4 regions of the Fictibacillus sp. NRS-1165 genome follow, and region 3 is predicted to be linked to each of the others. Evidence: riboswitches for the same ligand, from Rfam matches in the RefSeq annotation. Region 3 holds a riboswitch; each other region holds the start of a gene.
The links. A riboswitch is a leader RNA that binds a small molecule or an ion and turns the genes downstream of it on or off. The one in region 3 is predicted to bind S-adenosylmethionine.
Positions count from the first base shown of each region.

Region 1: another riboswitch for S-adenosylmethionine. It lies ahead of ABHN01_RS14290 (homocysteine synthase); the one in region 3 lies ahead of ABHN01_RS05535 (methionine ABC transporter ATP-binding protein).
Region 2: another riboswitch for S-adenosylmethionine. It lies ahead of ABHN01_RS23330 (MetQ/NlpA family ABC transporter substrate-binding protein); the one in region 3 lies ahead of ABHN01_RS05535 (methionine ABC transporter ATP-binding protein).
Region 4: another riboswitch for S-adenosylmethionine. It lies ahead of ABHN01_RS17645 (bifunctional homocysteine S-methyltransferase/methylenetetrahydrofolate reductase); the one in region 3 lies ahead of ABHN01_RS05535 (methionine ABC transporter ATP-binding protein).

Region 1 is NZ_JBDPNU010000029.1:15,128-22,879, forward strand. Features, by position in the region: gene ABHN01_RS14285 (helix-turn-helix transcriptional regulator) at 1-364, shown strand, start outside; SAM riboswitch class I at 1,224-1,329, shown strand; gene ABHN01_RS14290 (homocysteine synthase) at 1,442-2,746, shown strand; gene ABHN01_RS14295 (VOC family protein) at 3,013-3,192, shown strand; gene ABHN01_RS14300 (TIGR01457 family HAD-type hydrolase) at 3,330-4,100, shown strand; gene ABHN01_RS14305 (phosphatidylglycerophosphatase A family protein) at 4,203-4,700, opposite strand; gene yutH (spore coat putative kinase YutH) at 4,842-5,870, shown strand; gene ABHN01_RS14315 (2-hydroxyacid dehydrogenase) at 5,988-6,959, shown strand; partial or broken gene ABHN01_RS14320 (SDR family oxidoreductase) at 6,981-7,752, shown strand, end outside.
Region 2 is NZ_JBDPNU010000077.1:2,022-9,773, reverse strand. Features, by position in the region: gene ABHN01_RS23340 (PIG-L family deacetylase) at 123-635, shown strand; gene ABHN01_RS23335 (NUDIX hydrolase) at 779-1,213, shown strand; gene ABHN01_RS23330 (MetQ/NlpA family ABC transporter substrate-binding protein) at 1,388-2,221, opposite strand; SAM riboswitch class I at 2,343-2,457, opposite strand; gene ABHN01_RS23325 (hypothetical protein) at 2,641-2,829, shown strand; gene ABHN01_RS23320 (DinB family protein) at 2,893-3,357, shown strand; gene ABHN01_RS23315 (DUF1345 domain-containing protein) at 3,491-4,126, shown strand; gene ABHN01_RS23310 (twin-arginine translocase TatA/TatE family subunit) at 4,303-4,485, shown strand; gene tatC (twin-arginine translocase subunit TatC) at 4,559-5,290, shown strand; gene ABHN01_RS23300 (alkaline phosphatase D family protein) at 5,627-7,375, shown strand; gene ABHN01_RS23295 (ArsR/SmtB family transcription factor) at 7,507-7,752, shown strand, end outside.
Region 3 is NZ_JBDPNU010000015.1:29,152-36,903, reverse strand. Features, by position in the region: gene ABHN01_RS05545 (Na+/H+ antiporter) at 1-1,579, opposite strand, end outside; gene ABHN01_RS05540 (hypothetical protein) at 1,687-1,947, shown strand; SAM riboswitch class I at 2,034-2,138, shown strand; gene ABHN01_RS05535 (methionine ABC transporter ATP-binding protein) at 2,215-3,228, shown strand; gene ABHN01_RS05530 (methionine ABC transporter permease) at 3,218-3,883, shown strand; gene ABHN01_RS05525 (MetQ/NlpA family ABC transporter substrate-binding protein) at 3,905-4,732, shown strand; gene ABHN01_RS05520 (MerR family transcriptional regulator) at 4,821-5,582, opposite strand; gene ABHN01_RS05515 (LysR family transcriptional regulator) at 5,720-6,634, shown strand; gene ABHN01_RS05510 (M20 family metallopeptidase) at 6,796-7,752, shown strand, end outside.
Region 4 is NZ_JBDPNU010000040.1:16,114-23,865, forward strand. Features, by position in the region: gene ABHN01_RS17620 (amino acid permease) at 1-1,011, opposite strand, end outside; gene ABHN01_RS17625 (serine hydrolase) at 1,101-1,895, opposite strand; gene ABHN01_RS17630 (spore germination protein) at 2,052-2,285, opposite strand; gene ABHN01_RS17635 (spore germination protein) at 2,386-2,628, opposite strand; gene ABHN01_RS17640 (spore germination protein) at 2,657-2,902, opposite strand; SAM riboswitch class I at 3,070-3,182, shown strand; gene ABHN01_RS17645 (bifunctional homocysteine S-methyltransferase/methylenetetrahydrofolate reductase) at 3,281-5,128, shown strand; gene metH (methionine synthase) at 5,121-7,752, shown strand, end outside.

The DNA of each region.
Region 1 (7,752 bases), on a different contig from region 3:
TCAGGAGATTGCCGGTGAAAAAGCTGTGCAGGAACTTTTTGTCCGCCGTGAAAACCGCTTAAATGAAAAGTATAAGAAACGGATGGAGAACAAAAGCTTCGAGCAAAAAGTGGCTGAACTAGCCGATATTCAAAATGAAGCCGGCTATATGGTCGAATGGGAAAAAACAGACAACGGCCAATATGAATTAAAAGAATTTAATTGCCCGATCGCAAAAGTGGCAAACGAATATCAGCATGCCTGTTCATGTGAGCTTTCTTTGTTCCAGAGAATGCTTGGTACAGACCATGTGGAACGCACTGAATGCCTTGCAAAAGGCGGCTCGTATTGCAAATATTTGATTTCCGAAGAGAAGAACGCTTAAAACCCTACTGGCTGATCGGCCAATAGGGTTTATTTTTTATTGGATTTTTAAAATTCATCCGCCCTTCATTCTGGCCTTCTGTTGTTGTTCTAAAGACTTCAGGAAGTTATGTGCACATCGGTTCCACCAGTAAGGCCTGAAACTGCCATAGAGCCTCCCTATTGAACGGAACTGAGTAGATACTCAAAAGTATACTGTCTCCGGCAGGATCGGCCGCTTTTGCCCAGCGCTGTGTGGTTTGGGCTGATTGGAATAAGACAAAAGCTTCGTTCGATAATAAAAGTGGCCATTTCGATAATAAAAAGATCAGGCGATCCTCTCTCTGCCTGATCCTTTTAGAGGAAAACGATACAAAAGGGCAGCAACTGAGGCTTTTCCGGCAAAATACGAATGATTTTGAGTTAATTTACATCGAGAGGGATATTTCCGCCTTAATTGGTTTGAAAAAGTGGCATATTTACTCGCAAAATAGCTCCACCACAGAATTTATGTTCAAATGTACGGATGTATGTCCAAAAATTGCGACTTTATGTACAGAAGATCGGAATTATGTTCAAAAACTGCCCATTTATGTTCAAAACGTTTATACACGATACCATCCGACAGGATTCGTTGCATTCATTTTTTTCAGGATAATCAAGCAAGCAGCCCTCACTCATCAGGCACCCAACTGGCGAGTCTGCCACTGCATAAACATCACCCAAAAAAACAGCGACCAATACTCTATCTAAATGACATATCATCATTTTTCGTTTCTCAGCTGTATTACCCTTCCGGTATGATTTTAAAAAGTTTTAGAAAAAGGTTGACTTGCATCTTAAAGTTCAGTATTATTCAAACTAACTTAATATTCAGATGTATCTTATCCAGAGAGGTGGAGGGACTGACCCGATGATACCCGGCAACCAGCAGAAATGCATGGTGCTAATTTCAGCAGAACACGCAAATGTTCTGAAAGATGAGAGCCGACGGTGAAAACTGCGACCTCTTCTTTTAGAAGAGGTCTTTTTTATGGCTAACATTTACTCAGATCCTTGCCGCTGTCTAACAACTACATTTTAAAAGGAGAGATTGAACATGAGTGAAGAAAGAGAATATGGTTTTGAGACGGTTTCATTGCACGAGGGACAAAAGGTAGATCCGACAACAGGTGCAAGGGCCGTTCCTATTTACCAGACAACGTCTTATCAATTCAATAGTACCGAGCACGCAGCCAACCTTTTTGGTTTAAAAGAGTTCGGGAACATCTACAGCCGAATCATGAACCCGACACAGGACGCGTTTGAACAGACGATTGCAAAGCTTGAAGGCGGCGTCGGTGCACTGGCGGTGTCATCCGGCCAGGCGGCGATTACCTATTCGATTTTAAATATAGCGGGAGCAGGGGACGAAATTGTAGCTTCCGGTTCTTTATATGGGGGAACATATAACCTGTTTGCCAACACACTGCCGAAGCTCGGCGTCAACTTTAAATTTGCTGAAGTAGATAACCTTCAGTCTTTCCGAGATGCTATTACTGAAAAGACAAAAGCCGTTTACATCGAGACGATCGGGAATCCGAAAATTGATGTGGCAGATATCTCAGCCATTGCAGAAATTGCGCATGAAGCAGGGGTTCCGCTTATCGTGGACAATACGTTTGCCACACCTTACCTTTGCCGTCCAATCGAGCATGGAGCCGACATCGTCGTTCACTCTGCTACCAAATTCATTGGCGGACATGGAACATCCATTGGCGGATTAATCATAGATTCCGGTAAGTTTGACTGGACGAACGGAAAATTTCCCGGACTTACGGAGCCGGATGAAAGCTATAATGGCGTCGTTTATACAGAAGCAGTCGGACCGCTTGCCTATATTATCAAAGCTCGTGTCCAATTGCTCAGGGATCTCGGATCTTGCGTTTCGCCGTTTAACTCGTTCCTCTTTATTCAAGGGCTTGAAACACTTGCGCTGCGTGTTGAACGTCACAGTGAAAATGCACTGAAGGTGGCAAAATACTTAAAAGAACACCCTGCTGTGGACTGGGTGAACTATCCGGGACTGGAAGACAATGAGTACCATGAGCTAGCGCAAAAGTACCTGCCTAAAGGATCTGGAGCGATTCTCACGTTTGGTGTAAAGGGCGGAGTAGAAGAAGGAAGAAAGCTCATTGAAAGTGTCAAGCTATTTTCTCACTTGGCAAACGTCGGGGATTCTAAGTCATTGATTATCCATCCGGCAAGCACTACACATCAGCAGCTCACCGAAGAAGAGCAGCGCAGAGCTGGAGTATCGCCTGAGATGGTACGGCTATCGATCGGCATTGAAACGATCGATGATATCATCTATGATCTGGAGCAGGCACTTGCGGTGATCAGTCCGGTTCCAAGCGGCCAGTAACGGGCTATGCAATCCATTCCCTTTCTACTATACCTAGGGACAAGTTTGTGCCTTTTAGGAAGGGATGATAGGAATGGCTGTAAGGAAGCTTGAGCATATAGGAATAATGGTTGAAAACGTGGAAGAATCGATTTCCTTTACTTGGATGTGATTAAACGAATGAACCACAGCAATCCGGCAAACGAGCTTGTATTCTTGAATCTGGAAGGGGAGATTCTGCTGGAGCTGGTGGCAGGCATGACAGACAGCTGGCTGAAGAAGGAAAAGTGAATCATGTGGCGTTTACTGTAGATGATCTCCCGAAAGAGATAATGGAGCTGAAGAAACAAAGTGTCCGGTTTGCCCAAGATCAGGTGACATCGTTGCCGGATGGTTCACAGTATATTTTCTTCTATGGTCCTGACCGTGAGAGAATTGAATATTTTCAGCCAGGAGCACCGGATTAAAAACCAGGAGGAACCCCCTCCTGGTTTTTATCTGGACCAAAAAGCAAAGTGAACAGAGAGACAAGCAATTTAAATTTTTGTTAGGATGGCCCCATTTTTGGTACACTAACCTGTGAATGAAAAAAGGAGTTTGTGGAATGAAAACTTATAAAGGTTATTTAATTGATCTGGATGGAACGATGTACAGAGGAAAGGAACGGATTGAAGAGGCGGTGCAATTCGTTCAGGAACTTAACAGGAGAGGCCTTCCGTATCTTTTTGTGACGAATAACTCATCAAAAACGAAGGAAGACGTGGCTTCTGTTCTGCACAACTTTGAAATTCCGGCCACTTCAGATCATGTGTACACGACAAGCATGGCTACTGCCAACTATATTGAAAAAATCAAACGTGACGCAACTGTGTATTGCATCGGAGAAGAAGGAATCCGGCAGGCATTATTGGAAAAAGGCTTCATCCTTACTGAGGAGCAGCCTGATTTTGTCGTCATGGGAATCGACCGTTCGATCAACTATGAAAAATTAACGATCGCGTGTCTTGCAGTAAGGAATGGGGCGAGGTTTATTTCCACGAACGGAGATATTGCTCTGCCTACTGAAAGAGGCCTGCTGCCTGGAAACGGCTCGCTGACTTCTGTAGTGGCTGTTTCCACACGGGTACAACCAACCTTTATTGGTAAGCCGGAAGCGATTATTATGGAGATGGCACTCGAAGAGCTTGGCACAGCGAAGGAAGATACCCTGATGATCGGCGACAATTATGATACTGATATTTTAGCTGGAATACGTTCCGGCCTCGATACACTTCTTGTTCACACTGGAGTCACCCAGAAAGAGCATCTTGGCCAAGTTGATGTTCAACCGACCTATACGGTGAATGGATTGGATGAATGGAAAGCATTTGAATAAAAGGAACACTGCCCCCCTCATTGTGAGCATGTCTGACAATAGGGGGCAGTTCCTTTTCCATAAAGCCCGTTTTCATCATTAAGATGCTTCAAACCCGGGGCCTCATTCAGTATTGGCTGCACGGTGGGCAAGACGGCTGGATGCCGCAGCGGCAATCGCACCGACGATATCATCCAGGAACGTGTTTACTTTTCCTGTGGACTTATCGTTCAATTTTTCAAGGATTCCCGGTTTTTGTTTATCAATGAATCCGTAGTTTGTAAAACCGATGGATCCGTATATGTTAACGATGGAAAGTGCAATAATTTCATCAATGCCATACAAACTCTCATCTCGTTCCAGGATTTCCTGAAGAGGGCCTTCCAGCACCTTTTTCTCGGCGAGTATGTCAAGCTGAACCCCGGTCAATATGGCATTTTGCACCTCACGCTTTGCTACGACCCGTTCCACATTTTGGAGGCAGACAGATAAATCAAGGTCAGGATGGTAAGGCACCTGAAGAAAATAAACAAGTTCCGCGATATCCTTTAAAGTTACGCCCCGTTCATTTAGAAGGCGCATAGCTGTTTCCTCAACATTCTCTACCTTTTTCTCTCTCATATAGTTCTCCTTATCTTTCACGACGTTAAGCTTTTTATAGTATATGTGTCCAGACCTAACTTATGAGTCCACCCAAAATTTAATAACCATCATAGGTGTTGGGTCATAGACTATAATTATTGAAGGAGTTGGGGTGAGGCTATGTTCGAGAGGGATATTTATCATCATTACCAATTGTATTGTGAAGACAAGAGAAACATCAGCGGATATCGTTATTTTGTTTCTGGAGGAGAACAATATTTGGTTGTGCCGCAGAAAAAGATTACGATTGACCGGATTGAAGAGATTGTTTATTTCAGCGATTACTTAAGATACAAGGGGGAGACAGGGATTGCGGATCTTTTTCCTACAATGACGAACCTGCCCAATGCCAATATTGAGGGGGAGGCCATCCTCTTATTTAAAATTGAAAAATCAGAGCGCACGGCCTCTGAAAAACGGCAGCTGGGCGAAGAACTTGCCGCCTTTCATAAGAACGGAAGGGAGCTTCCTCCTCCGCCGGCCCCATCGGACAGTTTATTGTATGGAAGCTGGGCTGTCCTGTGGATGAACAGGGTGGATCAGGCCAAAGAGTGGTACAGGGAAGTTTTTGTGAAGCCGGTTAAAACAGAATTTGATCAATTGTTCTTGACTACGTTTCCCTATTATGAAGGCCTTTCAGAAAATGCCATTCAATATATGATCGATTACAACATTGAAGACTCCATGAAGGATGAGGCCGGCCCATCCATATGCCACGAACGCTTTCAGGAAAACTCATGGCTTCAGTTTGAAGAGGATTATGTAAAGCTTCCAACGAGCTGGGTATTGGATCATCCTGTACGCGATATTGCAGAATGGATCAGGTCCTGCGTCTACCAAAAAAACTTTACACCGGAGAGCGTCACATCTTTCCTTGATGATTACGAGAAAGTAAACCCTTTAAAAAGAGAAGGATGGAGGCTCCTGTACGGCCGTCTTTTATTTCCGGTATGGTATTATGATTTGATTGAGAAACATTATAAGGATGAACGGGAAATCGGCAAGGAGCTGTCACTGCATCGATTTACAGAGTATCTGCTGCGGGAAGAGCAGAACGAGAATTTCCTGAGATCATTTTTTCCATTGATTGGCTTGCCTGCTGACCGCCTTCAGATTCCAATCGTTGACTGGCTTCTCCCCAGTACGTAAAAGCGCTCTTCGTGAAGCGCTTTTTTTCATTTCCAGCTCCACGCCTGTCCGGCATTAACACAATTGAACGGGTTAGGCAAACGTGAGAAAATAAAATAAAAAGTTTGGAGTGGTGTCATGAAGCCTTATGTATACATAACAAGAAAACTGCCGGAAGAAACACTTGCCGAGCTAAAAAAAATCGCTAAGGTAGAAATGTGGCAGGAAGAGGATAAGCCGGTGCCTCGCCAAATTCTAATGGAAAAAGCCGAGAAAGCGGCAGGCTTGCTGACGATGCTCTCAGACAAAGTTGATGAAGAGCTATTGCTTCAGGCACGGCAATTAAAGGTAGTGGCTAATCTAGCGGTTGGATTCGACAATATCGATGTTGATGCTGCTTCGAAATGCGGGGTTACAGTCTGCAACACTCCGGATGTGCTTACAGATACTACGGCAGATCTGGCATTTGCTTTATTGATGGCAGCCGGGAGGAGAATAACTGAAGCAGCAGAATATGTTAAAGATGGAAAATGGAACAGCTGGAGCCCTCTTCTTCTTGCCGGTACAGATATCCATCATAAAACATTGGGGATTGTAGGTATGGGCCGAATTGGCGAAGCGGTTGCCAAACGGGCAGCAGGTTTCGAAATGAATGTGCTTTATCATAACCGCCGGCGTAAGCCAGAGGCTGAAGAGAAGCATGGACGGCTATTCTATCGAACGTTTGAGGAATTGCTGAAAGAATCGGACTATATTGTTTGTTTAACACCTCTAACTCCGGATACAAAAGGCCTGTTCAATGAAAAGGCTTTTAAAATGATGAAAGACACGGTGATGTTTATTAATGTTTCCCGTGGCGGTGTTGTGGATGAAACGGCGTTGGACAAGGCTTTGACACAAGGCTGGATCAGAGGGGCGGGTCTGGATGTGTTTCGGGAAGAACCCATCCCGTCAGATCACCCGCTTTTACGCCATGCCAACTTGACAGCGCTTCCCCATATTGGAAGCGCAAGCATTGAGACTCGTCTTATGATGGCAAGACTGGCGGTGAAGAACATCGCTCATGTATTACAGGGATTAAAGCCTCCTGCTGCTGTTAATGAGCGATGAATAGGAATGAGGGTAATGTCGATGAATAGAGAATTGTCAGGTAAAGTTGCAATAGTTACAGGTGTAAGCCGGCTGGAAGGGCTGGGTGCAGCTTTCTGCAGGACACTTGCAGAAGGGGGTGCCTCCGTCTTTTTTACGTACTGGTCCAGCTATGATGAGGGAATGCCATGGGGAAAAAAAGAACGCGATCCCGAAACCCTCTTAAAGGAGTTAAAGGAATATGGGGCTGCTGCCGCCGGCAAGATGGAATTAAACCTGGCGGACGCCGACTCCTATGCACGGCTATTTGATGAAGCTGAAGGAGCCGTGGGATCACCATCTATCCTTGTGAACAATGCTTGTTATTCGGTGAATGATACGATTGAGACGTTGACCGCAGAACATTTGGACAAGCATTATCAAATTAATGTTCGGGCAACGGCTATGCTTTGTGTGGAATATGTCCGCCGCTGGAAGGGAGAGTACGGTGGAAGGATCATCAACATGACGTCCGGCCAATCGAAAGGTCCGATGACGGTGAAATTGCCTATGCGACTACTAAAGGGGCGATTGATGCACTGACTGTTACTCTTAGTGAAGAGGTGGCAGATAAAGGGATTACTGTGAACGCCGTCAATCCTGGGCCGACAGATACAGGATGGATGGACGATGAAATCCATCAGCAGCTTGCTCTCCGTTTTCCTTCAGGAAGAGTTGGAATGCCTGATGATGCAGCCAGGCTGGTCCGATTTCTTGCCAGTGATCAAAGCGGCTGGATTACAGGGCAGATCCTTCATTCCGAGGGCGGTTTCAA
Region 2 (7,752 bases), on a different contig from region 3:
ACTAGGTTTATTCCCTCAAAGCACCTATTGCATTCATAGACTGAGCAAGTTTAATGGCAGCCGTGAAAGGGAAACGGATAACTAGATATTACTTGATATCATGCAGGAGGCAGAAATAAATCATGGCAGAAACCAATAAACTAATGGTCGTTGCTCATCCGGATGATGAACTAATCTTCGGCGGAGATGAATTGATCCAAGAAGAAGGATGGAAAGTAGTATGTGTAACGGATGGAGATAATGAGGAAAGGCGGCAAGAGTTTGAACGGGCTATGCAACTCGTTGGAGCAGAATATGAAATGTGGGCTTATAAAGATGCCTGGACGGAGCACGTGAACCGCCCAAAACTGGAGGAAGACCTTTCAAGAGTGGTTAATGAACGGGATTATAAAAAAATTGTAACCCATAACCTGTATGGAGAATATGGACATCCTGAACACAAGGCAGTAGCGGAGATCATGCATAAAATAGTAAAGGAAAATCTCTATATGTTTGATTTTAACGTCAAGGAACTATTACAAGTAGATATCCTTAAGCGTAAACTGGAGCTTCTTGACGTGTACAAAAGCCAAAAACCGGCCGTAGAACAGCTGTTGAGCCTCATTGCGATCGCGCGCACGGTTAAGGTGAATTAAGAGGCGGGTGTTATAAAAGAACTTTCCGTACAGGGAAGTTCTTTTTATTTTCCCCCTGAACATCAATGGTCATTTGATGACAAAAAGAGGTTTTCTGATCGTGGAGAAGAAATAAGAAGAAAACGCTTAGAGGGGAGCATGAAATGAAGAGAGTTGATGTCGTCTATGTGCTGTTATGGGATGAAGAGTCAGAAAATATTCTAATGGTTAAAAACTACGGAGAAAAAGAATCCTACTACACACTCCCAGGGGGAGCTGTGGAAGAGGGGGAGACACTCGAACAAGGTGCGATCCGTGAAGTAAGAGAAGAAACGGGTCTGGAGGTTGAGCTGCAACATTTATTTGGAGTATCTGAAGCCTTCTTTGAAGAAAGAGGCCATCATGTGATTTTCTTTACGTTCCTCGGAAAAATCATTGGCGGTGAAATGGGGATCCTGAGTCCCGATGAGATCGAGGAAGTAGCATGGATGAATCATGAGGCAGCAGAGCCGTATTTGTATCTGCCGGATGGGGTTAAAGAAAGGATCAAAGCCAACGTTACAATCGCATATGATCATCGTGGAACGGTGTCCGGCTAAAAATGCGTTTTCCTTGAAGGGCCAGTTGATTTACAAGCCGGTTTTTATGGTTTACGGTCCACTTTTCGGGAGTTACATGCGGCTTTTCAACATTTACAGTCCACTTTTCCCGTTTTACGTGCCAAACACGTCAAAACGAAAAATGCCTGGAGATTATTCTCCAGGCATTTTTTCTTATTCGGACACCGGAAGTACAGCGCCTTTGTATTCTTTTTCAATAAATGATTGGATCTGTTTGGAATGAAGCACTTCAACGAGGGTCTTGACTGCTTTTTTGTCTTTGTCGCCTTTACGAACAGTGATAATGTTGGCAAACGGAGAATCTGTTCCTTCGAGCTCGATGGAATCCTTCTTCGGATTGAGTCCTGCATCAATCGCATAGTTCGTGTTGATGACGATCGCGTCACCTTCGTTATATTGGTAGGCTTTTGTTAAAAGAGCTGGCTCGATGTCTGCTTTGAATTTCAGATGCTTCGGATTTTCAACGATGTCTTTCAACTGTGCTTTGTAGCCGACCCCAGCCTTCAACTTGATCAAGCCAGCTTTTTCAAAGATTGAAAGGATACGGCCATGCTCAGCAACGGAATTGCTAAGGATGACTTTTGCACCGTCTGGCAATTCTTTTAGCGATTTGTATTTTTTAGAGTAAACGCCCATTGGTTCGATGTGGATCGCTCCGGCGTTTTCAAATTTATACTTAGGGTTTTCTTTTAATTGCTGTTCCAGGTAAGGAATGTGCTGGAAGTAGTTTGCATCGATCTCTTTATTGAAGAGTGCTTTGTTTGGCAGAACATAATCCTGGAACTTAACGATCTTCAGATCAATTCCTTTTTTCTTCAGCAACGGAACGGCCTCTTTTAATATGACGGCGTGTGGTACATTTGAGGCGCCGACGGTCAATTTTTCCGGATTTTTCCCATCGCCGCTCGTGCTTGATGATCCGCATGCCGTTAATGCTGCTGCAATCAGTGCTCCCAGTAATAATAATCCCCATTTTTTTAATCTCATTGGTTCCCCAACCCCCATGTATTTTTTTGATAAACCTACACTGCCTTGGAGAGCGTGGAGTCGAACTAAAAGCCCCCTGTCTTCAAAGAGAGACAGAGGGCTTCAGTATAAATCCGCTGACCTCTCATCTCTCAGCTTTCGCTGTTAGATTTAGCACCGTTTTCATGCTGGCTATTCAGCATGAATGGTTGCCGGGCTTCATAGGGCTAATTCCCTCCACCTGCTCTTAATAAGAGTGTACTCATATCAAATTACTTCGTATTATGGCAGGGTTTCAAATCATTGTCAATGACTTTTTTCCTAGAAAACTTGTCGATGCACCGAAAACGGACTGTTCATGTGTAAAAAAATTGCAGACAAAACGTGCAGAAGACGATATCATGACAATATGATCTACACGGCATAAGGAGGTAGGATATATGTCATCTGAAACGAACGGGCAGCCTAAAAAGCTGAGCTATCAGGAAGCAATCAAGCAAAAGCTGGCTGAAAAAAAGCAGCATCAAGCCAGTGGGAAGCTTTCCACCAACCCAGTTAAATCAACGAAACCAATGAAAAGCCAGCAGACGAAAAAGGCGAACAACCAGCATCGACGCACAGGCGTTTAATTTTCACTATGAAACCCTTAATCGAGGGTTTTTTTGTTTATGTGAAGACAGAAAGGAGATTTCATGGAATTCGTAAAGCCAATTATGCATCAGCTTGAGATCACCAACCAGTCGATTGTTCAAATCTTGGAGTTTTTAAATGAAAGTGACCTGGAACTTTCACTGGGAGAGAAGAAAAGGACGGTACGGGAACTGCTGGCCCATCTGGCAGTGATCTGCCAAGCGGATTTCCTGATCATGAATGAGGCCACCCAGCAGGAGATGGAGGAGTTCTATGAAAGGCACCAGCCGCAGACCAAAAAGGAGATAAAGGAGACGCTGCTTGCTCATTTTGCCTTTTTAAAAGATAATACGGCGCGTTTTTCGACTGAAGAATGGTCAGCCGTCACGACCTCCTGGTGGGGTGTTTCCTATTCAAGATACGAATGGCTGCTGGAAATCCTTGGTCATATCTACCACCATCGTGGCCAGCTTCAGACGGTACTGGTTATCAATGGCAGAGATCCGAAAATACCGCTTTTTGAATAAAGCCGGATACCCAAATGAATGACAGGTTGCCGGAATCACCGTTCTATTTTCGATGACATAGTATAAGGTGGCGGTATATGAGGACAAGCAGGTCTTTGTATATTGACTACCTTTTTTTAAGTTGGCGGTCTTTATGAAATGGAAAATGAGTAAGCACAAAGACTACCGCTGGCCGTCTGATGTTGCGATCGTCATCATCGGAATCCTGTTTAAACTTCTATCCAATACGGTGACAATCGGCCCGAACTGGCCGGTCTATTGTATAGCCTTTATTCTTTATATTCCTTTACTTTTCGCGGTTAGCTCCGAACATGATTTATGGTCAAGGAAGTTTGCCATCCTTCGGGTTCTATTTTTAACGTTCGCTCTGATGAGCAGTATGGTGGATTTGGTAAGTTCTTTATTTTTTGGTAAACCGAGCGCAGCTGAACTGTTTCAATGCGCCGCTCTTCTATGGTCGGCGAATGTGCTCATTTTTTCCATATGGTACTGGGAGATTGATCAAGGTGGTCCCATACGAAGAAATTCCGAAAATCCAGGAAAACCGGAAATTGTTTTTCCCCAGATGACTTCGTCTTTTCCTGAGTGGGAAGGATGGAAGCCGAATTTTCTTGATTATTTATTTGTAGCGTTCAATACAAGTATCGCCTTCAGCCCGGCGGATACAGCTGTATATTCCCGGCGGGCGAAACTTCTGATGATGACACAATCGATGATATCACTGGTTACGCTTGTCGTAGTGGCGGCACGGGCGATTAATATGGTATAAGGGACGGCGGTTGCCTCCACTAGCCGGTTCCATCACACTCCACGAAAACCAACTTTTATTGACTAGCCTATTAAATTTATTAAATGTTAAATTTTTCTTCACAGTTCCTCAACAAAACTTCTTTATGGTAGGAGATGAACGATCGTAAGGGCATCGAACCTTAAGGAGGAAATGCAATGTTTCAAAATATCGGTATACCTGGCTTGGTTATCATGTTAGTGATTGCGTTAATCATCTTCGGGCCCTCCAAGCTTCCTGAGATCGGACGGGCGTTTGGCAGCACACTCAGGGAATTTAAGAACTCTGCCAAAGATTTGATGAGTCCGGACGAAAAGGAAGAAAGAGCAGAACAAAAATAATAGAAGAAGGGGATGGCCGTCGTCATCTCCTTTCTCTTATTTCGGTGAGGTGAAAACTTTGAAGGATGTAGATATGCTGCTAGTGGATCATCTGAGTGAGCTTCGAAAACGGATGATTATTACCTTGGGAACATTTGCTTTATTTTTCATCGTTTCTTTTATTTATGTCCAGGACATCTATCACTGGCTGATCAGGGATCTGGATGAGAAACTCGCGGTTCTGGGCCCAAGTGATATTCTGTGGGTGTATTTTATGATATCCGGTGTCATCTCCATTGCATTGACGATTCCGGTGGCCGCGCACCAAATCTGGATGTTTGTGAAGCCGGCTCTCTCTAAACATGAAGCGAAGACCACATTGTCCTACATACCGGCTTTATTCCTGTTGTTTATCGCCGGCCTTGCTTTCGGTTACTTCGTTGTTTATCCGATGGTGCTGGATTTTCTGCTTTCTTTGTCACATGGGCAGTTTCAGACCTTCTTCACATCAGAGAAATATTTCCGGTTTATGATAAATCTTACTTTGCCGTTTGGCTTTTTGTTCGAGATTCCTCTCGTTGTTATGTTCCTGACTTCAGTCGGACTCGCAAATCCACAAGTTCTGTCAAAAGCACGGAGGATCGCTTATTTTGTTTTAGTACTGATCGCCATTCTGATTACGCCGCCAGATTTCATGTCCGATTTTCTGGTCACGATTCCGCTTTTGGTTCTGTATGAGTTCAGCATCACGTTATCCAAGATCGTTTACCGTAAAAAGCTTGCGAAACAGGAAGATAACGTAGTGGAACTTAGAAAACCTTCGTGAGATACGCGCCGATTGGGTTGAAATACGCGCGGATCTCTTCATTTTACAATCCAGTCTTTCCAAAATACGCGCCAATCTAAAAATAGAGTGCTGCTCGCACTCTGTTTTTTTTATTTTAAAGAGGTTATTAAATTTTACCCGGGCGAAAGTCCCGTGTTTGTTAAGTTTATCCTTTCAATCACCGGTTGCTGTTGAAAATAGATTTTGGGGATGATAAAAGTCCTGTGAAAAAAGGCCTTTTTGAAAAATTGGCATTTACATACCTTAACGGTAGATTCACAAACAGGTTTTAAAATGGCCTCGTAAGCTACTTTTTACAATGAGAGGGGAATTCGTATGGCAGATGAGAGGCATATGGAAGATTGGATTAAGAAATTGACCGATGAGAATCAGGACAAGAAGTTTGATCGTCGAAGCTTTCTTAAAGGGACCGGCAAAATCGCGGGGTTATCTCTAGGTATGGTGCTCGCACAGTCCATCGGAGGGTTTGAAGTTAATGCGGCTCCAAAGTTTCAAAGCTATCCTTTTACCCTGGGAGTGGCCTCAGGTGATCCGCTGCCTGATGGTGTTGTGCTGTGGACGCGACTTGCTCCGGAACCTCTGAATGGGGGCGGGATGCCGGGGGAAGCTGTCCCAGTAAAATGGGAGATTGCCAGAGATGAGCGTTTCCGCCATATCGTTCAGCACGGAACTGAGCTGGCAAGGCCTGACCTCGCACACTCTGTACATGTTGAAGTAAGCGGATTGAAACCTAATCAAGTCTATTATTATCGTTTTAAGTCCGGCTATGAATTTAGTCCGATCGGCAGAACGAAGACCTTGCCGGCTGCTGGCTCCGCCGTGAAAGAATTAAAGTTTGCCTTTGCGTCCTGCCAGCAGTATGAACACGGATTCTACACCGCCTATAAGCATATGGCGGAGGAGGATCTGGACCTTGTGTTCCATCTTGGTGATTATATTTATGAGTATGGACCGAACGAGTATGTGTCGGCAACGGGAAATGTCCGCACACACAGCAGTGCAGAGATCATGTCTCTGGATGATTACCGTAACCGCCATGCGCAGTATCGGTCTGATGCGAACCTGAAGGCTGCTCACGCTGCTTTCCCATGGGTCGTCACTTGGGATGATCATGAGGTTGAAAATAACTATGCGGACAAAATTCCTGAAAAAGGACAATCTGTGGAAGCCTTTATCATCCGCCGTGCAGCCGCATACCAAGCCTATTATGAACATATGCCTCTCCGTAAAACATCGCTTCCGAACGGTCCGGACATGCGTTTATACCGAAATTTCACATACGGAAACCTTGCTTCCTTCAATGTACTCGACACACGCCAGTACCGATCGGATCAAGCCAACGGAGACGGAAACAAACCACAGTCGCCTGAATCATTGGATCCTCGCCGCACACTGATGGGTCAGGAGCAGGAAAGCTGGCTCTTTAACAATCTGAGCACTTCCAAGGCTCATTGGAATGTACTTGCACAGCAGATCTTCTTTGCACAATGGAACTTTGGGACAAGCAGTGCTCCTGTCTACAGCATGGATTCCTGGGATGGCTATCCGGCTCAGCGCCAGCGGGTCATGGATTTTGTAAAAGGAAAAAATATGAACAACTTGATTGTATTAACCGGTGATGTTCACGCGAGCTGGGCGTCCAACCTGCATACGGATTTTAATAATCCGAAGTCGCCGATCTTCGGTGCTGAATTTGTTGGAACTTCCATCACTTCTGGTGGAAATGGAGCTGATAAGCGAAAGGATACAGATCATATTTTGGAACAAAATCCGCATATCAAATTCTTTAACGACTACCGAGGATATGTTCGCTGTAAGGTGACACCTGTACAATGGCAGGCGGACTATCGGGTTGTCCCTTTTGTCACAGAGCCGGGTGCCGCTGTATCTACAAGAGCTTCCTATGTCTACCAAAAAGATCAGATGGGGCTGCAAAGGGTTTCAGCTTCCGCTGTCCCACAAGGGCTTAAGATTTCTGAACAGGTAGAGGAAGACCGTTTTACGGCTCATACCCATGCACATAATAAACAGATGGGACAAATCAAGGAAAAAGTAAAACAATAATGGACTGATAAACACAAAAGTGTAAAGGCGCTTTTGTGTTTCTTTTGAATTAATATTCTAAATATATTGAAAATATCATTCCTTATATTTAGAATATAAATAGTGAATCAATAGAAAGGGGATGGAACGCCATGAAACACCTTTTATCTGCACAGCCCGCTGACAACGCCCATGTCGTCATTGAGTCTTCATCTGTATGGGAAGTCATACTAGGTATTGCCGGTTACACTTACGCTCAATTAAGGCATTCCTTTGATTTGGACGAGGAGTGGAAGCAATGGAAAGGGGAAATGAACCGTTCGCTTCTGGAGCATCTTGAAGCTATTCAGGAAACGAACCTGTGGTACGCCATGCTTCTTCTTCAAAACCGATGGAAT
Region 3 (7,752 bases):
ATTGCATCCGGTTGGTTCGGGCGAGCCGCCTTCTCTGGATATGTTCCCCGATGAGATGCGCTGTCTCCCGGTCAACCTCCCCGGCTCTTTTTACATGCACATAGTAGCGGACTTCCGCTTCGAGTGCCGTAAGCCGTGCCTCGTTTTCTTCCCGTTTCATTTGCTCCGAACTCTTTTCACTTACCTCATTGCGTACCGTATTGTAATTGTTGATGACGGAAATGGCCGCGCTCCGGTTCTCATCGGTTATGGATTCCTCGATCGAATGGATGGCTGCGTCGATGGTCCGGAGCGCTGCTTTCCTTTCCATTTCCTCTTTCAGCGTATTACGGTCGCCTTTTTCCGTTCGTGAAAGAACCGGCAGAAAAACACTGGCTGCGATCAATGTAAACAAGATCACACCGGCTGCGATAAAGAGGATCAATGAACGCTCCGGAAAGGGAGCTCCTCCCGCAATGACAAAGGGAATCGTAAATGCACCAGCAAGGGTAACCGCCCCTCGTACTCCGGAAATCGTAAGGATGGATATCGCTCTCAGAGACTGCATGTGAGGCTTCTTTTTTTCCATCCATCCCCTCCACGTGGCCGAAATCCACAAAAAGCGAAGAAGAATCAACGCCACGGAAATGATGAGAGTGTACACCGTAACCTGCCAGTTATTGAAGAGGGGATCCTCAAGGATTTCATTGATCACGCTTGGAATCTGCAAGCCGAGCAGCACAAATACCAGTCCGTTTAATATGTAGATGAGAACCGTCCAGGTGCTTTCGGAAACAATTTGCAATTTTCCAGCGGGAATCCGGCTGCGCTCCTGATGGATGGCATGGATAATCCCGGCGGCAACGACCGATAGAATCCCCGAGAGATGGAAATGTTCGATGATGTAAAAGATAAAAAAGGGCGTAAGGAGCTGGATGAGCATATGGATCGTCACATCCTCCATACCGAGCCTCCGAATAAACGTCCTCAACTGGATGATCACGATAACCAATAACGCACCGCCGAGGAACCCTCCAATTGAAATCACGACAAAACTTCCACTGGCCTGTGCCAATGAAAAAGCGCCGGTCACCGTTGCGGCAACGGCAAATTTAAAGGCGACCAACCCGGAGGCATCGTTCATTAATCCTTCGCCTTCAAGAACATGCATGATCGGCTTCGGAATCTTTACCCGCGCCGAGATCGAGCTTACAGCCACCACATCGGTAGGGGATAGAATCGCTGCAAGGGCAAAGGCTGCAGGCCATGGGATCGTTGGTATGAGCCAATGGATCAAGCTTCCGATCACCAAGACTGTGAGAAACACGAGACCGAGGGCGAGCAACAGGATGGGTTTACGGAGCTTCCATAAATCCTGCCTCGAAACATGCCTTCCGTCGTGGAAGAGCAATGGCGCGATAAAGAGAATAAAAAATAATTCCGGCTCCAGAGGAATTTGTAACCCCAAGGGAAGGGAAGCGAGCGTTACGCCCAATGCAATCTGGACGAGCGGCACCGGTATGTATGGCAAAAGGTGATTGATTAAGCTGGATAGCCCGATCAGGGACAGCAGCAATAAAATAACGAGAAAAAACTCCATGATCTGCCTCCTTTCATATTCAGTTTGTACCACAAATGTGTTTTTCATTGTACATCTTTGCCTGTTATTTTTTGCGGGAATCATGGCTTTTTATCTGAACATTTTGGATGGTAAAATACGGTTGGATGCTGGAGAGGAAGTCAATTGGAAGAATTGAAATATGCAAGAACAAACGCCGCCTTTTATTATTTGCCATCATACCTCTTTCCATTGTTGGTTATCTATTCGCTGTCTACAAGGAATCACTGTTCTACTTGTACGAATGGATGTTAATGCTTCTTTTCGCAGCTTCCATTATTTTAGCGGTTATCAGTATGATTAAAATAAAAAGCTTTTTAAAATGGATTTCTGCATCCATCCTGGCCTAATTCCAACCTTTCCACTATGAATGCCATTGACAATGGAGGATAATCGCTTTATTATTAAAAATGTTCTAATAATAATTACATATCCGTTCTTATCAAGAGAGACTGAGGGATTAGGCCCTATGACGTCCGGCAACCTCCATTTTGGAAAGGTGCCACTTCCTGCAGAATGAAGTCATTCTGAAAGATAAGGTGATTGAATGTATAATCCAATGCCTCTTTCATGATGAAAGAGGCATTTTTGGTTGGAAAGAAAGAGGGGGTTGTAACTTGATAGAAGTGAGAAATCTGGTGAAGGTGTATCGATCAAAGAAAAAAGAGATCGTAGGGGTCAACAATGTTTCCTTATCCGTCAAGGCGGGGGAGATCTATGGCATCATCGGATACAGCGGCGCCGGCAAAAGCTCCCTGTTACGGTGTTTGAACCTTTTGGAGAAGCCGACATCCGGCGAGGTAGAAATTGATGGGGTCAATCTGCCTTCACTAAAAGGAGAAGACTTAAGAAAAGCGCGGTTAAAGATTGGGATGATCTTTCAGCACTTTCATCTCGTCAGTTCAAAAACCGTCTATGAAAATATTGCGTTTGCCTTAAAAGCAGCAGGCAAATCGAAGGATGAGGCGGAGAAGAGAGTATTGGAGCTATTGGATCTCGTCGGTCTTGCGGATAAGAAGGACCAATATCCGGCTCAATTGAGCGGCGGGCAGAAACAAAGGGTCGGAATTGCCAGGGCGCTCGCCAATAACCCGAAGGTCCTATTATGTGATGAGGCAACGTCAGCACTCGATCCGAGTACAACGAAATCCATCCTCAACCTGCTAAAGGACATTAACCGAAAGCTGGGATTGACCATCGTTTTGATCACGCATGAAATGGAAGTGGTGAAGGAGATCTGCCACAAGGTTGCCGTCATGCAAAACGGTGAAGTGATTGAGGAAGGCGGAGTCTATGACATCTTCTCCAATCCTCAGGAACCATTGACCAAAGATTTCATCAACAGTATCCTGCAGTATGAACTGCCTCAGCAGCTCATCCAAAACCGTAAAGGGAAGATCATCAGGATTCAGTTCAAGGGCGAGATTGCAGAAGAATCGGTAGTGTCTGAGCTCTTCCAGAAATACAAGGTCAAAGGGAACATCCTGCATGGAAAGATTGAGTACATACAGGAGATCCCGCTCGGTATTTTCATTATGGAGCTTACCGGTGAAGGTTCTGAAGTAGAGAGAGCGATCGAATATATTACGGAGAAAACAAGGAGTCTGGAGGTGGTGCATGATGTCGCTTGATTCACTGGTGCAGCTTCTTCCGGATTTAAACAAGGCGTTCTTCCAAACGCTTTATATGGTAGGCATCTCTTTAGCCGTGGCCATCATCATCGGGCTCCCGCTTGGTGTATTGCTTTTTGTCACGGAAAAAGGATTATTCCTTGAAAACTCGGCTGTGAAAAGTATTACAGGATGGATCGTCAACCTGATACGTTCCATTCCGTACATTATTCTTTTGGTGGCGCTGTTGCCGTTAACGGATTTGCTGACAGGGACAACGATTGGGCCGACTGCGGCTTCTGTATCCCTCTCTGTTGCCGCGATTCCCTTTTTTGCAAGGATGGTTGAAACCTCGCTCCGGGAAATCGATAAGGGAGTGATCGAATCGTCGGTTGCAGTCGGGGCAACCTCATGGATGATCATTAAGGATGTGCTTCTGCCAGAAGCCAAACCTGGCCTCATTCAAGGATTGACGATCACGACAATCTCTTTGGTCGGTTATTCGGCCATGGCAGGGATTGTCGGAGGGGGAGGAATCGGGGACCTGGCCATCCGGTTTGGTTACTATCGCTACGATAATACTGTGATGATCACTACCGTAGTCGTTCTGATTCTACTCGTACAAATCATTCAATTGGCCGGAGATAGGATCTCCAAACTCGTAGACAAGAGATAAAACAATAGGGGAGAGAAACCAATGAAAAAGTTTACTTCAGCACTCATTCTACTATTCGCTATTGCTGTTCTTTCAGCGTGCGGATCAACCTCCAGCGGATCATCAGGCGCGGGAGACAAGAAGGACATCAGCATTGGAGCAACAGCCGGACCTTACAGTGATATGGTATCGAAAGCGATCAAACCTGAACTGGAGAAGAAGGGTTATAACGTTAAGGTGGTCGAGTTCAGTGATTACATTCAGCCGAACCTGTCATTAGCCAAAGGATCCATTGATGCGAACCTGTTCCAGCACAAGATCTATATGGAGAATTTCGCAAAAGAAAAGAATTTAAAGCTTTCTGAGCTGATTATTGTACCAACTGCGCCAATGGGCGTCTATTCCGATAAATTCAAAAAGATGGAAGACATCAAAAACGGCAGCACGGTGGCCATTGCCAACGATCCTGTTAACCTTGCAAGAACGCTGATCATGTTCCAGGATGCCGGACTCATCACCATTAAAAAAGGTGTTAATCCATTAACTGCTTCAGAAAAAGACGTTCAGGACAATCCGAAGAAATTGCAGTTCAATGCGCTTGAAGCTGCGCAATTGCCAAGAGCTGTCGGGAGTGCAGATGTATCAGCCGTTCCTGGTAACTTTGCCCTCGCTGCAAAAATGAACTTGCAGGATGCACTGTTCCTTGAGAACATGCCGGATCAATACCGCAACCGAGTAGTTGTAAACACAAAGGATGTTGACTCGAAATTCGCGAAAGACATCAAAAAGGTTGTGGAATCCAAAGCCTTTGAACAAACCATTGATAAAGAATTTAAAGGGTTCGGGAAACCGGAGTGGATGAAGAAGTAAGTTTGTTGTAGAAAGGAAAAAGCAGTCTAACAAGAGTTAGGCTGCTTTTTCCTTTCCCAGTTTTTCTATTGGTTCCGTTTTGAGATGCTTAATCTGTTTCAGCTGCGAATGATTCTGCAGCGGTCGAATGAAAGTACGCAAGGCCAGTCTGTTGTGCCTCCAGCATATTCCGATGAAAATCATCATCTGGGAAAAACCTTGCCTGTGTGGCATAATCTTTATGAGTAATCAGATGGCCTTGTTTATTTAAGAGATCGATATGATCGCGAATCAGGCCTCTTACGATCTTGTCATCGATTTTCAATCCTGATCGAAGGGCACTTGCTATGCCATTCATAAATCGTTGTGCTTCAATAGCGGTTTCATTCATCGTTTCAACATCAATCGTAGTATTGTCGAGTAAATCGTAATCGTACGTCTCTTTCAAATATTGATTTTGCTCAACGAGTGCTTCCTTCCATTCATTTTCTGTATTAAATCCTTTAAACATGTCTGTTTTGTCCATAGCTTCTCCTCTCTCAGAACAACCAATCGATTCGTCCAGTGTCTGGATCAAACGATCAAGTCTCAGCTTGCGGGCAAGGAGCAGTTCTTTCTGGCTGGACAATATCGATAATCGCTCCGGTTCACCTTCAAGCAGCTGCTTGATCTTCTCCAGCGGAAAATCAAGCTCCCTGTAAAATAATATTTGCTGCAAACGCTCCAGTTCTTTCATTCCATACAAGCGGTAACCTGCCTCGCTCGTCTCGCAGGGCAGTAAAAGTCCGATCTTGTGATAGTGATATAATGTCTTGACTGTTACGTTCGTTACGTTCGATAGATCTGCAATCTCTTTTACCGTATAGAGCATTGGATTCACTCCTTTCTTGTATTTAGCTTAAGGGCTCCCTTTAGGTTAGAGTCAAGAACTGGAGATCTGTTTTTTCAATTAAATTTAGGATGAACATTTCGTAAACCAATATATAAGAGAGCGGGTGAATCCATCAGATGGATGAGAAGGATTGTTTAATATTACAGTACTTGTATGAGAACGCGAATTTGACGAAAGCAGCAGAACGCTTTTATATGACACAGCCTGCTCTCACTTATCGGCTGCGCCAAATCGAGAAGGAATTTCAAATTGTGATATTCAGCAAAAATGGGAAGAACATGAAGATGACTCCTGCTGGTGAATATTTGGTCGGCTATGCGAAAAGGATCCTCATGGATTTACGGGGTACAAGAGAGTACTTACTGAACATGGGAAATGAAGTTCAGGGAAGTTTGAAAATAGGTGTAAGCAGTAACTTTGGGCTCTATAATCTGCCTTCGATTCTGGAATATTTAGTGAATCAGTACCCAAATCTTCATGTGAATGTGGATACAGGGTTCAGCACGGAAATCGTGGATCTGCTGATGGAAGGGGAAATTGATGTTTCCATTGTTAAAGGTGAATACAACTGGCCGGATCAAAAGTATTTGCTGAGCGAGGAAAACATTTGCCTCATATCGAAGAACAAACTTGATCTTCATAAACTTCCTCAGCTGCCCTTGATTAATCGAAAAGAACCCACTGTTTTAATGAAGTATAAAATTTTGCCCATCCGTCCTTTAGATCAAAGCATTCAATGCTGGTGGAACGAACAATTTGATGAACCGCCTCTCATTACGATGCAATTGGATAGTTATGAGACCAGTAAAGAAATGGTGAAAAAAGGGCTGGGGTATGCAATTATTCCAAAGGTATTTGTGAAAGAAAGTGATGATTTATATTGTCATCCATTGATTTTCAAGGACGGCCAGGAATTAACAAGAAGAACGTGGATGTTATACAGGCAATCATCCATGCAATTAGCGGCCATTTCTACATTTGTGAATTATATTAAAGAAATTTATAAACTTGAACATGCAAGGAGTACATGATTGCTGAAGATTTAAGAAAAACGCCGATTCGGCGTTTTTTTGTTTGCATATAAAATAATTTTATAGGTGCCTAAAAAACATTAAGTTTACTTATCATTTCAACAAATGAATAATGGAATAAACTAATTTGATTTTTCTGAATGTTTTGGAGGTCATATAGTATGAATACCATTGACTTGAGAGAAAAAGAGGCCATCCTGGCGGCCGTTGATGCCCGTGATGCTGAACTAAGAGAGATATCATTAAAAATTCATGCCCATCCTGAGCTCAGCTTTAATGAATATCAAGCCATGAAATGGTTGACGGAGCCTTTAGAAAAGGCGGGTTTTCATGTTGAAAAAGGAATTTCAAATCTTGAAACCTCGTTTAGGGCGACATGGGAAGGGAAATCAGGCGGACCCACTGTTGCGATTTTAGCGGAATATGATGCACTGGCAGGTCTCGGACACGGGTGCGGCCATAACATTATTGGAACGTCTGCTGTTGGTGCAGCACTCGCTCTAAAGGATACTTATCCCGATCTGCCTGGGAAAATCGTGGTTCTGGGCACACCCGCTGAAGAAGAGGGAGGCGGTAAAATCCTGATGGTTGAAAATGGAGTTTTCGATGATATTGATGTCGCCATGATGTGCCACCCACAGAAACAGTCGATGGTGTTGCGGGATGGACTAGCCTGTGTGGATGCCTCCTTTAAATTTTATGGAAAGGCTTCGCATGCTTCCTCTGCACCCGAAAAAGGGATTAGTGCTCTTGACGCGGTAATCCATACGTTTGTTGCGATTAATTCCTTGCGGCAGTTTTTCAAGGATGATGTCAGAATCCATGGGATTATTACAAAAGGCGGGGAAGCTACAAATGTGGTGCCAGCCTATTGTGAAGCTGAGTTCTTACTTAGGGCTGAGACAGTGGATGAACTGAAGATCGTACGCGAAAAGGTATACTCCGCCGCACGTCATGCGGCGGAAGCCGTTGGTGCGAGGATCGATATTACGGAAGGACTTGTTTACGCTGAACGAAACAATAATAAAACATTGGCTCACTTATTCAAGGACAATTTGGAATCATTAGGAGAAGTGGTGATTGAGCCTCCGAATAAAGGTGGCATCGGTTCGTCGGAT
Region 4 (7,752 bases), on a different contig from region 3:
CATCGGAATCCCGCGTTTGTTCACCCTTCCAAGAGCCGGACTTGCCATTCCTTCTTTCGAAAGTGAGTACAGCATACGAGTTGCCGCATACAAACCAGAGTTAGCAACTGATAACAGCGCTGTTAAGATAACAAAGTTCATGATATCCGCAGCATACGGGATCCCGATGCTGTCAAAGACGACGACAAACGGGCTTTCCACTTTTCCTGCTTTAGCCATCGGCATTAAAGCCGCAAGCACACCGATCGCAAGAACGAAAAAGAAAAGTGTTCTCCAAACCGTTTGACGAATGGAGCGTGGAATGGTTTTTTCAGGATTTTCACTTTCTCCAGATGCAATACCAATCAGCTCTGTTCCCTGGAAAGAGAAGTTAACCGCAATCATGGTGACAAACAGCGCGCTGAATCCATTCGGAAACCAGCCGGCTGAAACAAAATTTGTGAAGCCTGGAGCTGAGCTGGCGCCTTTTATATCGATCAGGCCAAAAATCGCCGCTCCGCCAACAATAATAAATAAAATAATGGCGAGAACCTTAACACTCGCAAACCAAAATTCTGCTTCTCCGAATGCTTTTGCAGAGAGTGCGTTCAATGCAAATAAGACTCCTGCAAAAATTAAGCTCCACATCCAAAGTTCTGAATGGGGAAACCATCTCTGCATCAAAGCGGAAGCTGAGAAAAATTCAAGAGCTACGGTAACTGCCCAGCCGAGCCAATAGAGCCAGCCAATAGCAAATCCTGTTCCCGGCCCGATAAATTTAGTCGTGTACGTTTGGAAAGAACCCGATACAGGCATGGCAACCGAAAGTTCCCCAAGACAGAGCATCGTCAGGTACATGATAAAGCCCCCGACGAGATAAGAAATCACTGCGCCTATCGGACCAGCATCATGAATGGTCATCCCCGAACCGAGAAAGAATCCGGTTCCGATGACACCGCCCAAGGAGATCATAAATAGATGCCTTGCTTTCATGCCTCGCTTGAGCCCTTGATCATTTTGATTTGTAATCATCTTTTCACCTCTGATGTAATATGTATGCGTTTTCATTAAGTATTCATAATTTTATCATTTTTTGTCGAAGAAGCCAAAAACAATTTTTTCTAATTCTTTTGATAACTCAGCATATAGTCATTCACCGCCTTCCCAATAAGCGACAGAGCTTGTCTCCCCTCCGCTTCGTCAGGAAGGTTATTGGTAAGCACTGCTGCATATATCTTCGTTTCTTTTAAAGTGAAGATGCCAGCATCGTGCTCAACTCCTTCCAGTTCTCCCGTCTTGTTCGCTATCATGATCGTTTCTTCATCCATGTAAGCAGGCAGCTTATACCGAAACTGCTGATTTTGAAGGATCTGCAGAATGGCTTTCCTGCTCTCTTCCTTAAGCATCCTTCCGCGTCCGATCTCCTTCAGCAGAAGAATGACATCTCTTGCGGAAGTAAAGTTGTTCTTTCCTTGCTTTACCGCTTCAAAATCCATGAGCCTGCGACCGAGCACTGTCTTGCTGCAGCCCATTTCAGCCAGCAGCGCATTAATTCTGTCCATACCCGTTCTTTCAATCATGATGTTGGCTGCCATATTGTCAGAAACCGTAATCATCAACATGAGAACGTCTGCCAAAGTGACGGTTGCCTCACGGGATAAGAGATGCAGAACCCCGGCTCCTCCAGCTTTTCCTTCTTGATGTAATGAAATTTTGGAAGAGAGATCAATGAGCTTTTGTTCTGCCAGGCGGGAAGACTCCATTAAGATCGGTATCTTAATGAGGCTTGCCGCAGGAAAAATATCATCATCCCTATACTCAATATGCCCCTCTTTCGTTTCGATCCTGTAGGCATAATCTCCATTGTGAGCTTCTATAATACCATTTACCCTGCTATTCAGTTCATTTAACTTCATTCCGTGCTCCTTTCTTTCCGGGCATTATATATTTGTATTTTGCAGAGATTGGCGCGTATTCTGTTCGAACCTCCCACTACTAGCCTTCTTTTTCCGGGCAAAAAACTCCTTCCCGGACAGCAAGAAAAAGGAGCGCACCTACTTAGCGCTCCTTCTTTATTTCTTCTGATCGTCCTGTTCTTCGCTTTGGCTCATATCATTCTCGTCGTTATCTTCATTGATATTGATCATATACGCACAGGCATCTGAGCAGTCACCGAACGCCACAACCGCTCCAACCGATTTGGTGTTGGCTGTATGGCTGTTCTGGATGGTTGTTCCGATATCGAGGTTACCGTTTTGAGTCATACCGTTTATGATGATCTTTCCGATTTTAAAAGAATAACGCAATTCTGTTCCATCCTTTTCGCTCTTTACCTACAGTGTATGGCTTGAACAAAAAGGTGATTGGACAGACCAACTCGTTTACCTAAAAACAGGCGGACATGATTTACGGCTGGGCAACGACTGGAGCTGACGGGTTCGCTACCTGGCCCTGATCGCTGATATCCGGATCGAGGTTGCTGTTCACCATGAATCCGGTGGAAGGAGAAAAATCTCCAAGAGAAACCGTAGAACCAACTGACTTTGTGTTGGCTGTATGGCTGTTATGGACGGTAGGGCCGATATCTATGTTACCGTTCATGGTCACACCGTTTGTTTTAATATTAAATATATTGAACAGATAGGGCATGCAGAGACCTCCCTTCTTTTTCTCAACTTTATCCCGGCTGATTGTTGAATGCTGTATCCGCATTTCCGTATTCGTTTTGATCATTGATGTCAGGATCGTATACCATGTTCTTCATCATGGCTTCAGCCGGTGAATGATCCCCTACTGAACTGTTGTCCCCATTGGATTTTGTGTTGGCTGTGTGGCTGTTATGAAAGGTTGATCCCAGATTCAGTGAACTGTTGCTCGCCAGACTGTTTATCTTTAAATAATAAATATTAACCATGCACGGCATTGTGATCCCCACCTTTAAAAGTGTTGGTGTAGTGTATGATAAATGTCCCTTAAAGGTGAAAAAGGGATGTTCCCGGTCAACATCTCCATATTACGATTTGAAAAAGCTATTGAAATCTTCCAACAATTATTGTAAGGTATAGAGAACTAATTTTATAGTAATTTGGTTTCTTATCCAGAGAGGTTAAGGGAATGGCCCGTTGACACCTCAGCAACCTTCAGCTCAAAAGCTGAAAAGGTGCTAAGTCCAACAAGTTCGATATGAACTTGAAAGATAAGAAGAATGACCTCGAAATTTTCAAAGTCTTCTTCTTTAAGAAGGCTTTTTTTATTTTTATTGGGCCGCTGGAAGATACCGAACCAACAGGAGGACCGTGTTATGGGATTATTAAAAGATCTGGAAGACAAAATATTAATTGCTGATGGAGCCATGGGAACGCTTCTATACTCATATGGGACGGACTGCTGTTTCGAACAGCTGAACCTGACCCATCCTGAACAGATTCAGTCCATCCATCAGGCCTACATTCAGGCTGGTGCACATGTGATACAGACCAATACTTACAGCGCCAACTATATTAAACTGCAAAGATATGGTTTGGAGGAGCAAGTGAAAGATCTGAACAGTGCCGCTGTGAAACTTGCAAAAAAAGCAGCTGCGAATGGAGAGTATGTTCTGGGGACAATCGGAGGAATCCGTGGAACCGGTCCAAGCTCGCTTTCAATTGAAGAAATTAAGAGAAGCTTCCGGGAACAGCTCTACTGTCTGCTGTTGGAAGGTGTAGACGGCCTGCTATTGGAGACCTTTTACGATCTGGAGGAACTCGAAACCGTACTCGAAATTACACGAAGCCAGACCAGTGTCCCGATCATCTCACAGATTTCCCTGCAGGAAGTCGGAGTGTTAAACGACAGGACGCCTATCAACACTGCGATTAGACGCCTTGAAGACTTAGGAGCAGATGTCGTTGGGCTCAACTGCCGCCTTGGCCCTTTTCATATGATCAAGACGCTCGAAGAAGTGGAGATTCCGAAGCACGCCTTCCTTTCCGCATATCCAAATGCCAGTCTTCCTTCTTATGTCGATGGAAAGTTTCAGTATGAAGGAGACGCCGAGTATTTTAAAAACAGTGCTTTACTGTTCAGAGAACAGGGTATCCGCCTGCTCGGAGGCTGCTGTGGTACGACGCCAGCTCATATTGAAGCATTCTCCAAAGAACTGCATGGACTGCAGCCGATTACTGAAAAAGTAGTTAAAAAGAGGCCGGAGCCAGTTGCCGTTCGTGAGGCAGGACAAAAGCCTGAGATTTCCCTGCCTGGCATTTTAAAGGAGAGGCGATCAGTGATCGTGGAGCTCGACCCTCCCCGAAAGCTCGATACTTCCCTTTTCTTTGAAGGCGCGAAGGCATTAAAAGAAGCCGGTGCAGATGCGATTACACTTGCAGACAACTCTTTGGCATCTCCAAGGATCTGCAATACTTCCCTTTCTTCATTGGCGAAAGCTCAGACAGGCGTCCAGCCCATCGTCCATCTCGCTTGCCGGGACCGGAATATCATCGGCCTTCAATCCCATTTAATGGGGCTTCATACACTCGGTCTGCACGATATCCTGGCGATTACGGGTGATCCGGCAAAGGTCGGCGATTTCCCTGGAGCCTCCAGTGTCTATGACGTTACTTCCATCGAACTGATTAAAATGATCAAACAGTTCAACGAAGGTGTCTCTCTTTCCGGAAAAGATTTGGGGCAGAAAACACAATTCACAGTTGGGGCTGCCTTTAACCCGAATGTAAAGTCACTTGAACGTGCGGTTCAGCGGGCTGAGAAGAAAATAGAAAGCGGGGCGGATTACTTTATCAGCCAGCCGGTCTACTCTGAAGAGAAACTGCTGGAGTTCCACGATGCCGTCAAAGGTTTGCCGGTTCCGTTCTACGTTGGCATCATGCCTCTCACGTCCAGCCGCAATGCCGACTTTCTGCATTATGAGGTGCCGGGCATCAAACTGACGGATCAGATACGTGAACGCATGGCAACGTTTAAAGATGATCCGGTATCTGCAGCAAGGGAAGGGCTTCAGATCTCAAAATCACTGATTGATGCAGCTTCTGAGCTGTTTAACGGCATTTATTTGATCACCCCTTTTATGAGATTCGAACTGACAGCTGAACTGACACAATATGCCTACGAAATTGACCGCCAACAAACAAGGAGGATTCAGAATGTCTAATCATACCCTTCAACAGCAGCTTAAGAAAAAAATACTGATCATGGACGGGGCGATGGGCACCATTCTCCAGCAGGCTAATCTGACTGCCGAAGATTTTGGCGGCGAAGACCTGGAAGGCTGCAACGAGAACCTTAACTTTACCCGTCCGGATGTAATCCTCGATGTTCATCTTCAATATTTACACGCAGGTGCCGACATCATAGAGACAAATACATTCGGCGCCACTGATCTTGTACTCGACGAATACGGAATCGGCTATAAAGCGTATGAAACGAATAAAAAGGCAGCTGAAATTGCACGGGAAGCTGTTAACCAAGTATCAACGCCAGACTGGCCGAGGTTTGTAGCCGGGGCAATGGGACCGACTACGAAAACCTTGAGTGTAACAGGCGGAGCTACGTTTGAAGGGCTGACCGCTTCGTATGAAGAACAGGCAAAGGGACTCCTTGACGGAGGTGCCGACCTTCTTCTTCTTGAAACGAGCCAGGATATGCTCAACGTCAAAGCCGGTTTTATCGGTATCAAACGAGCGTTTAAATCCGCCGGAAAAGAAGTCCCACTTATGGTGTCAGGCACCATCGAGCCGATGGGAACGACGCTGGCGGGCCAGTCCATTGAAGCTTTCTATATCTCCCTGGAGCACATGAAGCCTTTGGCAGTTGGCTTAAACTGTGCGACCGGGCCGGAATTCATGACCGACCATATCCGCTCGCTCTCCGCCCTCTCCCTTTCCGCGGTCAGCTGTTATCCGAACGCCGGCCTTCCGGATGAAGACGGTAACTACCATGAGACACCGGAGACCCTTGCAAAGAAAATCAGTGCTTTTGCCGCTGAAGGCTGGCTGAACATCGCAGGCGGTTGCTGTGGTACAACCCCTGATCATATCAGGGCCATCTCCGAAGCGTTAAAGCCACTGAAGCCGAGGACTGTCCCTGAAAGCCATTCCCATACCGTATCAGGGATTGAACCGCTGATCTATGATGATCCTTCCATGCGCCCGTTGATGGTCGGTGAGCGCACCAACGTGATCGGTTCACGTAAATTTAAGCGGCTCATTGCAGAAGGAAAGTTTGAAGAAGCAGCTGAGATCGCCCGCGCTCAAGTAAAAAAAGGTGCTCACGTTATCGATATCTGCCTTGCCGACCCAGACCGCGAAGAGCTGGAGGACATGGAAAACTTTATTAAAGAAGCGGTAAAAAAGGTAAAAGTTCCTCTTGTGATCGATTCTACGGATGATGAAGTACTGGAGAAAGCGCTGAAATACTCTCAAGGAAAAGCCATCATCAACTCGATTAATCTGGAGGACGGTGAGGAGCGGTTTGAAAAAGTCGCCCCCATCATCTCCCGTTACGGAGCCGCGGTAGTTGTGGGAACGATCGATGAAAAAGGCATGGGGGTAACAACCGGCCGTAAGCTTGAAATTGCCAAACGATCCTATGATCTTCTTGTCAATAAGTACGGCATCACTCCGAGCGATATTATTTTTGACCCTCTCGTCTTCCCTGTCGGTACAGGAGACGAACAGTATATCGGTTCCGCTAACGCGACGGTGGAAAGCTTGAGAAAGCTGAAAGAAACGTTCCCTGAATGCCAAACGATTCTTGGCATCAGCAACGTTTCGTTCGGTCTCCCTCCTGTCGGGCGGGAAGTTTTAAATGCTGTGTACCTGTATTCCTGTACGCAGGCGGGTCTGGATTACGCGATCGTAAATACGGAAAAGCTGGAGCGCTACGCTTCTATTCCTGAAGAAGAAGTAGAAATGGCAAAAGCCTTGCTGTTTGAGACGACTGATGAAAATTTGGCTGCATTTACGGAATTCTACCGCGGCAAGAAAAAAGAGGCAAAAACGCCTGTCGTGGAACTTCCTCTTGACGAACGCCTCGCTTTTTATGTTGTCGAAGGGACGAAGGAAGGGCTCATTCCTGATCTGGATCTTGCACTGTCTCAGTATGATGCGCCATTAGAGATTATAAACGGGCCGCTTATGGCAGGAATGGAGGAAGTCGGACGGCTCTTTAACGATAATCAGCTCATTGTAGCTGAGGTTCTGCAGAGCGCCGAAGTCATGAAAACCGCCGTCGCCCACCTTGAGCCCCATATGGAGAGCAGCGGAGCGGTCAGCACAAAGGGCAAGGTGTTACTTGCCACAGTGAAAGGGGATGTCCATGATATCGGCAAAAACCTCGTCGATATCATCCTCGGCAACAATGGCTATGAAGTCGTCGATCTTGGGATCAAAGTAACTTCGCAGGAGTTGATTCAAGCCATACAGAAGGAGAATCCGGATGTAGTTGGCCTTTCGGGACTGCTTGTAAAATCTGCCCAGCAGATGGTGCTTACCGCCACCGATTTACGGGAGTCCGGCATATCCGTGCCCATCCTTGTGGGCGGGGCTGCCTTGACCCGTAAGTTTACAGAAAACCGGATCGCCAATGAATACGAGGGTACAGTGCTGTACGCCAAAGATGCCATGGATGGGTTGAGCCTTGCGAATAAGCTTCAAAAAGGAGTGGTGTTTGAAAAGCCCGCTGTGAAGGCAACTCCAGCGGAAGACAAGGAACTTATAGCCTCTCGATCAGGCACTGCGGTTGCAGTACCTGCTAAGGTTCGCCCTTCTGTTGATC